Regions from separate parts of the Synechococcus sp. MIT S9507 genome, predicted to be linked through region 1. Evidence: predicted binding sites of a transcription regulator. Region 1 holds the regulator's gene; the other holds the start of a gene.
The links. Region 1 encodes NtcA, which controls nitrogen genes in cyanobacteria. Its sites were predicted from a motif close to GTANCNNNNGNTAC; they were not measured.
Positions count from the first base shown of each region.

Region 2: a site for NtcA is predicted at 1,691-1,704, ahead of SIB83_RS14775 (DUF4278 domain-containing protein). Genes of this name have one in related genera too.

Region 1 covers NZ_CP138970.1:1,026,171-1,030,738, reverse strand. Annotated here, with positions in the region: gene SIB83_RS05585 (resolvase) at 1-38, opposite strand, end outside; gene SIB83_RS05580 (DUF3084 domain-containing protein) at 35-1,246, opposite strand; gene ntcA (global nitrogen regulator NtcA) at 1,305-2,039, opposite strand; gene rph (ribonuclease PH) at 2,115-2,840, opposite strand; gene SIB83_RS05565 (cob(I)yrinic acid a,c-diamide adenosyltransferase) at 2,985-3,593, shown strand; gene dcd (dCTP deaminase) at 3,593-4,186, shown strand; gene thyX (FAD-dependent thymidylate synthase) at 4,216-4,568, opposite strand, start outside.
Region 2 covers NZ_CP138970.1:2,694,374-2,698,941, forward strand. Annotated here, with positions in the region: gene SIB83_RS14760 (SDR family oxidoreductase) at 1-602, opposite strand, end outside; gene SIB83_RS14765 (hypothetical protein) at 700-957, shown strand; gene SIB83_RS14770 (hypothetical protein) at 957-1,253, shown strand; gene SIB83_RS14775 (DUF4278 domain-containing protein) at 1,790-1,960, shown strand; gene SIB83_RS14780 (thermonuclease family protein) at 2,502-2,897, shown strand; gene SIB83_RS14785 (hypothetical protein) at 3,026-3,328, shown strand; gene SIB83_RS14790 (hypothetical protein) at 3,620-3,931, shown strand; gene SIB83_RS14795 (hypothetical protein) at 3,990-4,382, opposite strand.

The sequences.
Region 1 (4,568 bases):
TTGCTGCGCCCGGGGTCAACCGACACGATCCTGCTCACTGGATGTCGTCCTGGAACGTTGATGCCGGGCGCAGCGGTTTGCTCGGACGCAGCTCGATGGCGATGGGATCGGCTGTTTCACTGCGACGCAAGGCCACAGCCTCGAGTTCAACACGGCCTCCGCGCCGCTCGGTCAGCTGCTGAGCAAGTCTGTTGACGGCGTTGGCGTCAAACTGAAGCCCCTGGCTGAGAGATCCCCGTCGGCGTACTTCCGCCAGCGTGGAAGCCAGCAGCAGGTTGACCCGGTTTCGCACCTCTTCCGGTTTGGTCTCCTGGCTGGCAAGAGCTGTCTTGGCAAGGGTTTCCCCTGCGACGGTGATGGCCACATTGGGCCGCACATCCGGAAAGGCGTAAACCACGCTCTCTCCTCGCAGCACATTCGCCGCTGAGCGCAGCAGCACCACCCAGGTGCCAGGTTTGCGGATGGCTTTTTCCAACCGTTCAATGTCCTGGCGCGGCACGAGGATGATCTGGCGATCCGGCGATTGTCCAGGCAGAACCTTCTGAAAGGCCTGAAGATTGGCTTCCCTCAGCACCTGGTCAATCACCTGCCGGGCTTGATCTGGACGATCCAGCTTGAGTGTGACAGTGGCAAGTGGCTGACCACTGCTGATGGCCACATCTCCCCGACGCAGCGCCAGCAGGTTCTCCTCAAGCAACTGAAGCTCCGCTTCACCGGAGCTGATCCGTTCGCGTACAGCGTTCAGTTCATCATCGGTTCGCTGGATTTCAGCATCGCGGTTGCGGACGTCCTGGCTGAGTCTCCGCCGTTCCGCCTCCAGTCGCCGAGTCTGTTCCTGCAGGGGTTGAAGTGTGCTGCGCAGCTTGCTGGCCCGTGCCTGGGCATCAGCCAGAATTTTTCTGGCTTTGATTTCATCGGCACGAGCTTCTTCGAGTTGCTCACGGGCCTTTCGCTGAGCTTTGCGGCTTCCCTTCAGATCAGAGCGGCTGCTGCGCAGACGAGCTTCGAGATCATTGAGTTCAAACAGACCAACGCGCAGCTGGCGGCTCACCAGAAGCATCAGCCCGAGCGAAAGGGCACTGATCAGGCTCCCCGTGAGCACAGTGATCACCACAGCGGTTTGACGTGGGCGAAGACCGAACAGGCTCAGTCGCGCTTTGCCGACCCTTGAGCCGAGTCGATCGCCAAGGGTGGAGAGCACCCCGCCGAGGATCAGCAGGGACAGCAGCAGAAGCCAGCCGGTCACGGTCGGTCAAACATGCGGCGGGCCGCCGGAATGCTGCCCATTTTCACCTGTCGAGGGGTTAACTGAAACGCTTGGCCAGTGCAATCGGATCAAGAACGGTGATCTTCTTGCGGTCAATTTCGACTAGGCCTGAATTGCGTAGATCCCCGAGCAGGCGTGTGATGGTCACGCGTGTGGATCCGATCGCTTCAGCGATGGCCTGATGAGACAGGCGCAGGTCAATGGTGATGCCCTGGGATCCAGGCATGCCGAAGTCCCTGCAGAGAACAAGCAGAAAACTCACCAGACGGGAGGACATGTCCCGGTGTGTGAGGGTCTCAATCATGGTTTCTGTCTGAAGAATTCTGCTGGAGAGACCCTGGAGCAATAGCAATCCCACGCTGGTGTCCGCTTCGATCGCCTGGCGCACGGAGCTGGCTGGTGCCGTCACCATTTCCACCCTGGTGAAGGCCACGGAGTGATAAAAGCGATCGGATCGATGTCCGGTGAGCAGTGAGAGAACACCGAACAGGCTGTTTTCTCTCAACAGGGCAACGGTGATCTCCTCACCCGACTCGTACACCCTCGATAGACGCACAGCGCCTCGTCGGATCAGATACACGCGCTCGGCAGGGTCACCGGGGAAAAAGATCGTTTTGTTCCGTTCCACCATTTCGGTGCTGGCACCCTCCAGATCACGGATCACTTCCAGCAGGGTGCGGCTGGCGGGGTTGGGGGCATTGATCAGGCTTGTCTCTGCGGATCGCCCAGGCTGGGGAGCGGTCCGACTGAAGCCGCGCATCACTTCGGCCATGACCAACGCATCAATGCGGGGAAGTTAAGGAGCGATGCGCGGTCACCCTGTAGCAACGAACACGGTTCTCCCGGCTCAGTCGCCATGCAGTGCATTCAGTTGTGCAGCCATGAGTTGCTGGAGCCCTGGTTCGGCTAGGTCCAGCAGGCTGTTGAGCTGCCTGCGACTGAATGGTGCGCCCTCGGCAGTCCCCTGCAGCTCCAGCAGATCACCGGCGTTGTTCATCACCACATTGAGATCCACATCGGCCCGACTGTCTTCGCTGTAGTCCAGATCAAGCAGAGGATTCCCCTCGACCAGGCCTACAGAGACTGCCGCCACCTGGTTGACGACCGGATTGGTGCTGATGCGGCCCTGCGCCAGCAGCCTTTCACAGGCCTTCTTCAGGGCGAGCCATGCACCGGTGATGGCCGCTGTTCTGGTCCCTGCATCTGCCTGAATCACATCGCAGTCGATCAGCAGAGTGTTCTCTCCCAATGCCTTCATGTCGATCGCGGCGCGAAGACTGCGACCGATCAGACGCTGGATCTCCTGGGTGCGTCCTGACAGTTTCATCAGTTCTCTGCGTTGACGATCTGGGGTGGATCCGGGCAGCAGGCGATATTCGGCGCTCAGCCACCCCAGTCCCTGATCCCTTCTCCAGCGTGGGACGCCGACTTCCTGGCAGACGCTGCAGAGCACGGTGGTGCGTCCAGTGCGCACGATCACTGAGCTCAGAGCGAAACCCATGGGATCCCAGTCAATCGAGAAAGCTCTGAGATCGGATGGCTGGCGACCATCGTTGCGCTGGGTGTCGCTCATGGGGAGACGGCTCGGAATCCTGAGCCTGCCAGTTGGAGTGGAGACACCATGGATGGTGTCAAAGGGATTGTGATTTGCGCTTTCGCCGCTAGATTCAAGTTCCGCTGGGTTGTTTTGATTCCAGCCACGACGGAAGCGACCCAGATGACCGCAAGCCTGAGCCCCAGCCATCGATCCCGTGGGCAGAGCGGTGCTGATCATCGGGATCTGAATCGTGCCGGCCTGCACCCACTGCCCTCACTCCAGCCTCAGCATCCGCTGCATCTGGTGGCCCCGGAAGGGCAGTTGCAGGTTCACACCGCCCCCTATCGAGGCAGTTTCGGCACAGTGCTCAGTCAGGCCATGCGTTCCGCAGGGCTTGGCAGTCGTGTCGCTGTGATGCAGTTCCTGAAAGGCGGCGTCGCCCAGGGCCCTGATGCCGCGATCACGCTCTGTGATCGCATGGTGTGGACAAGACCCGCCGTGATGGGATGTCTGTCGGATCCAGTCGGCTCATCTGACGCTGCGGCAGTGGATGCCGTGCAGGCGATCTGGCGGCTCTGCAGCCGCCACCTGGCCTGCGGAGATCTCGATCAGTTGGTGCTCGATGAACTCGGATTGGCCATTGCGCTCGGTTATCTCGTTGAGAAAGAGGTGCGCGACAGCCTGGAAGCACGCCCTGGTTCCATGGATGTGATCATCACAGGACCGTCAATCCCTGAATCTCTCATGGGTCTTGCGGATCAAGTGACCGAACTGCGAAGGGGGTTCTGATGCTCAAGAACGACCGATGGATCACTGAACAGGCTGCCTCGGGCATGCTCGAACCCTTTCAGAAAGGCTTGATCCGACATCTGGATCCTGAGCAGAAACTTTCACCTGTTCTCAGCTTCGGCTGCTCCTCGTACGGGTACGACCTGCGTTTGTCAGCTAAGGAATTCCTGATTTTCAAGCATGTTCCTGGAACAGTGATGAATCCCAAGCGGTTCAATCCTGCCAACCTTGAGCCCACTGAGCTTCACCATGACGAAGATGGTGACTATTTCATCCTTCCCGCCCATTCCTATGGCCTCGGTGTGGCTCTGGAAAAGATGAAGGTTCCGCCGAATATCACCGTGATCTGTCTCGGCAAGAGCACCTATGCACGGCTGGGAATCATTGTGAACACCACTCCAGCTGAAGCCAGCTGGGAAGGGCATCTCACACTCGAATTCAGCAACAGTTCAGGAGCTGACTGCCGCATTTATGCCAATGAAGGGATCTGTCAGCTGCTGTTTTTTGAGGGTGATCCGTGTGACACCACCTACAGCGATCGGCAGGGCAAATATCAACATCAACCTGAGAAAGTGACGCTCGCCAAGATTTGAATCGCCAGGAATGGTCAGTTCCGCCCCGATCAGGGCGCCAGACGAGCCTTGTGCAGTCTGTTTTTTTCGTACCAGTCAGCGAACTCAGGCGCCCAGCTCTGCAGATGGGGCCACATCAGATCACAGAGCTCTCTGATTTCCTGTTGTGCATCGAGTTTGGAGCGCAGGTCAAGGAAGTGAAGGAAAGCGCGCAGACTGAAACTGACAACAAAATGCTGTCGGTAGTCAAAGGGCAGAATTCCTCTGGCATGTTCTTCTGAGAAGCCTTCCCGTAACAGATCGCGGTAGCGTTCCGCCGCCTGTTGGCAGAGTTTCAGATCGATGCATCGTTGTTCATCGGCGTAGGTGTATTTCTTGCCCAGTCGGTCTCGGTACTCCCCCA
Region 2 (4,568 bases), 1.2 Mb from region 1:
AGCACCGCAGTCATCTCTGTCTTCACGTACCCGGGTGCAATGGCATTGACTCTCACGCCGCGACCAGCCCATTCATTGGCCAGTGAGCGAGTGAGGTTGGCCAAGCCGGCTTTGCTGGCCGCATAGCTGGCCACATTCAATCCACCCTGATCACTGAGCACAGAGGCTGTTGAAATGATGCTTCCCTGTCCCCGCGCCAGCATCACTGCTCCGATCCTGCGACTCACTCTGAACGCTGCGCTGAGGTTGACCTCCAGCACACTGTCCCAGAGCTCATCGCTGTGTTCCTCCGCTGGAGACCGGCGAACGATGCCGGCGTTGTTCACCAGCACGTCGATCACCGGATGCCTGCTGAGGATTGTGTCCAGTACGAGGTCGACGGCATGGCGGTCGCTGAGGTCGCAGCGAAAACCGGAAAATTGACGGCCACGCCGGCGAATCGCCTCCCCCACCTCACTGCTGTCGGGGTTGAGTGAGGCGCTGATACCAACAACGTCGGCTCCTGCTGCGGCCAGTGCATCCGCCATGGCCTGACCAATGCCACGCCGGCATCCCGTGACCAGTGCCACCTGACCATCAAGCCTGAACAGCGAATCCTGCATCGTTCTGCGTGTCCCTCAGATCCCATTTTCGAGTGTCCAGTCACTGGGCAGTGGTTCAGTTCGGAGTCATGATCAACACGGTCGTTCCCCGTGTCCGATGTCTGAATTCTTCGAAGCGTTCTGGCATGGGGAGGGCATCGGCGATGGCGGTGACCTGGAGGAGGCTTTGCAGGCTTATGTGACCGTCAAGCCTGACGACAACGACTGGATTGCGGCCTGTGCAGTGAAGGAGGCGGCTCCCCGGATCGAGCGTTTTCCGTCATTCGATGCCTATCTCGACAACCAGGACCCCCTGGAGGTGATTGAGGTTTCACCACAGATGATTGTGGTGGCGATCGAACAGCTGCCTGTCTGATGTCTTTCCCGTCCGTTGATTTCGAGGCCAGCGCACCGGTGAATGACCTCTGGCCTGCTCTTGTTGAGCGGCTCGGTCTTGAACGGTCGCAGCGTGCGGTCCGACAGGCACTGGACCTTCAGGCCATGCAGGGCAGTGCCGCAACTGTTCCGGTGTTGTTCTGTGAAACCTGTGGCCTGGCTCTCGCCAGCACTGATCTGCTGCGCGAGCAGACCGGGCTTAACGGCCACGGTGATGACTTCGTGCTCTTGTTCTCACCCAGATCCAACGCAGTGCAGTTGGTTTGCCCTGTCTGAGCTGAGAAGGCTGTTATTTCCAGAGAAAGCTGTCTTTTCCAGAGAAGGCTGTTTGTCCAGAGAAATTTGTCTGTCAAGAGAGGGGGTCTGGTCAAGTTTCGGCAACCTGCGGTTGCCTAAATTGCAGTCGTTTTTGGTTAGGGCTCACAAATATCAGTGGCCACAGGCAGGGTGATTAAGCCATCAAGAAGTTGCCCTTTCCGTTGTTTGATGGCACGAAAAATTCAGCTTCCACTGTCGAAAAGCTCCAGTTCCAGCACCGCAGCTTGGGCTGCCATGACCTTTGCCTGCATTACAGCCCTTGCCGTCTGGGGCTTGGCGAACGCCTACCCCCACATCTGATGGTCATGGCCGAACAACCTGTTCAGTTCTGAACAATGCTGTTTTTGTATCCAGATGAACGACCAATCCCGGTATGACTGTCTTATAAGAAGTCTGTAGCTACAGCTACCAACAACGTTCACCTCTTTTCAAAAGAGGCGCAGTTCGATTCAGGCCAAGGAACGGGGACCTGAACTTGCTTCGAGGAACCATCGATGACAGCTCTCATCTACCGAGGCCATTCCTACATCCCTCATCACACTGCTGTTCAAAAACAGAGTGTCGAACTCACCTACCGACGCGAGCATTACAACGCTCGTCGCCGGCAGGCAGCGAGAGATCTGCACCCGCAACTCGCTTATCGCGGAGTGTCCTACGCCAGGTGATTCAGCCGGCAAGGTTGCAGGCCTCGTTTCGACGAGGCTTTTTTGTTCGCTTGTCTTCAAACATCCCCAAGCCATGGATCATCAAGCCATGGATCATCATCAGGAAGGCCGCCCTTCCCGGTGGAAAGACGGCCTAGCTCGCTCGTTTGTGCATTGTTCAACCCATCACTTGTAGGGAAAGGAAGGGGTCGAAGCTTCTGGCTGGAGGCGCCCTGGGGCCATTGGCTCTAGGTGTCGGGTTGTTGTCTCCTGGGGCACCTAGGACGGTGCAAAGGGAGCGGCGATTGGCGTGGCGTACAAGGTCTGCCTACCAAAGGACCAACCCAGGTCATTGTTGAGACTGTTGGAGCAGGGGCCAGAAGTCAGTCTGCTTCTGTGATCTGCTGGGGTGGAGTATCGGCCGTCATGGGCTCCTCCGATTGCGTGCTCTTACTTTCCACCCGCGGTGGGGCATTTGCCATCAGTCGATTCGCTCATTGCCTTCACCGGCAAAAAATCCAATAGTGAGGATGGCGTGCCCAAGCTCAGACGAGGGGCAGCAATGAGGATGCTTCGATCCGCTGCGATCAGCTCAGCTGCCCTGCTGTTCGTGCTGGGCATTCCTGCTGCTGCCCTGGAGACCGTGACCATCCGCAGCTGCTACGACGGCGACACCTGCCGAACCACAACCGGTGAAAAGATCCGGCTGGCCTGCATCGACACCCCAGAAATGAGAGGGAAGCGGGCTCAGCCGCGACGGGCCAGGGCTGCCCGCGATCACCTTCAGTCAATGGTGGTCGGCAAGCCCGTCAGCCTTCGCCGGATCACCAGCGACCGTTATGGCCGAACCGTCGGAGAACTGTTCGTGGGCGGAATGAATGTTCAGCAGGCGATGGTCGCCAGTCGCCATGCGCAGATCCTTTGGAAGTACGCCAGCCAGTGCCCTTGGACGCGCTGAACACCTCAACGGGGGATCACCCGGCAAAAAGAGTTCACTCTTCTGGGTGAGGTGGAAATAATTCAGTTCAGCGATGGTGGCTATATAGGAGGGATGACTCCACTACCTAAATCAATCAAATGAAACTCTTGTCTTCCATCGCTGCCGCTTCTGTTATCGGCGCTGCAATGTTTATTGCTCCAACGGCTGCTGACGCAAAGGAGCATCACCACCACCATCATCATCATCATAGAAATCACGAACTAAGAAGAATTCATCGTGAATTCCGCCATGATGTTCGCGAATTTAATCATTATCAGAGAGCATATAATCGTGACTGGCGGCATGTCCGCAGGGTTTACAACCGCGAGATGTACGGCTACCCGAGAGTGATTCCTGCCTACGGATATAACCATCGCCATCCTGGGTTCGGAATCCAAATCAGCTTTTAATTTGAAATTTCCGTCGGAAAGCCTGAAGCCATGAAAGCGAGGCTGAGAGGTATACAAAACCCCAAAGGGAAAACAGGGGGCGTTTAGGAGTCGCTATCGATCTCCTGACTCAACAACTCACACCAATCACTCCCCGCCCAGTGCGGGGTTTTTGCCATTCACCGGAGGCTCACCGGAACTTCGTGGGTTCTGCATCGGAGTTGTGTAGTTGGTTTCACCAGAAGGGCTGTGATCTTGAAGGAGTCGGAGGGGGCAGCAACCCCAAAAAAAACAACTTCACTCCTTAAAGCCATGACGACGTTCAACAGGGTCAACACAGTGACTCAAAAAGTCAGCACAGCAGTGCTTTGCGCTGGATTGATCGGAGCCACAACGTGTGCGTTGGCTCCTGCCGCTGAAGCGCGGAATTATGAGCAGCAAAGGCGGCATGAGCTGAGGCAGCTGCGCCGTGAGATTCGCCGCGACACGCGTGACTACCGGCGTGCCCGACGTGCGTATCACCGAGAGGTCAATCGCTATCCACGCGTGATTCCTGCCTATGGAGTGAGGTATGGGAACGTCTATGGAGCGCCTGCAGGATTTGGAGTGCAGCTGCGCTTCTGAAGGGCGATCAACAATCAAGCAAAGCCCCGTTTCATCAGGAGTCCGGCTGGTGATGTGCTCAGTTCTTTTCCTGGCACCAGGCCCATACCTCCGCGTTCTCATGACCCTCATACAACAGGTCAAGCGGAAAATTGTTCAACCACGCTACGAATTCTTTTGAAAAACACTTGCCGTGAGGCGTTTGAGTGGTTGCCCTGCTTCCCTTGGATTGTGAATAGCCGTAAGAATGGTTTAGTTGAATGATATGACTGAACCTTGCTATATATTCGTGTTTGAAGTCAACTTCAAAAATGTTTTTGTCAAAAAAGTCTCCAATAAACCTTGCTGAAAGGTTGTACTTGTGGACCATTTTCTGGGAGACAACGATTCTTCCAATGCGTCTCTTGTCTAACCAGTAATAGCCGCTTTTGTATCGTTTGAAGTGGTTACCGTGCTCAAGCTCCTCGTCCATTTATCAGTGCCCTGCACAAGGTCAATGTTTGATTTTTACTTTCTAGCTATTTGAAAAGTGCATGTCATCTGGCCTGGCTCACCGATCACTTCTTTTTGCATCGTTTTTACCGGTTCAAAGCAACCGAATCGTTGCTCCCACTCCTTCGGAGCAATTCCACAGATCCTGAGCCGGCGCTTCATTGGC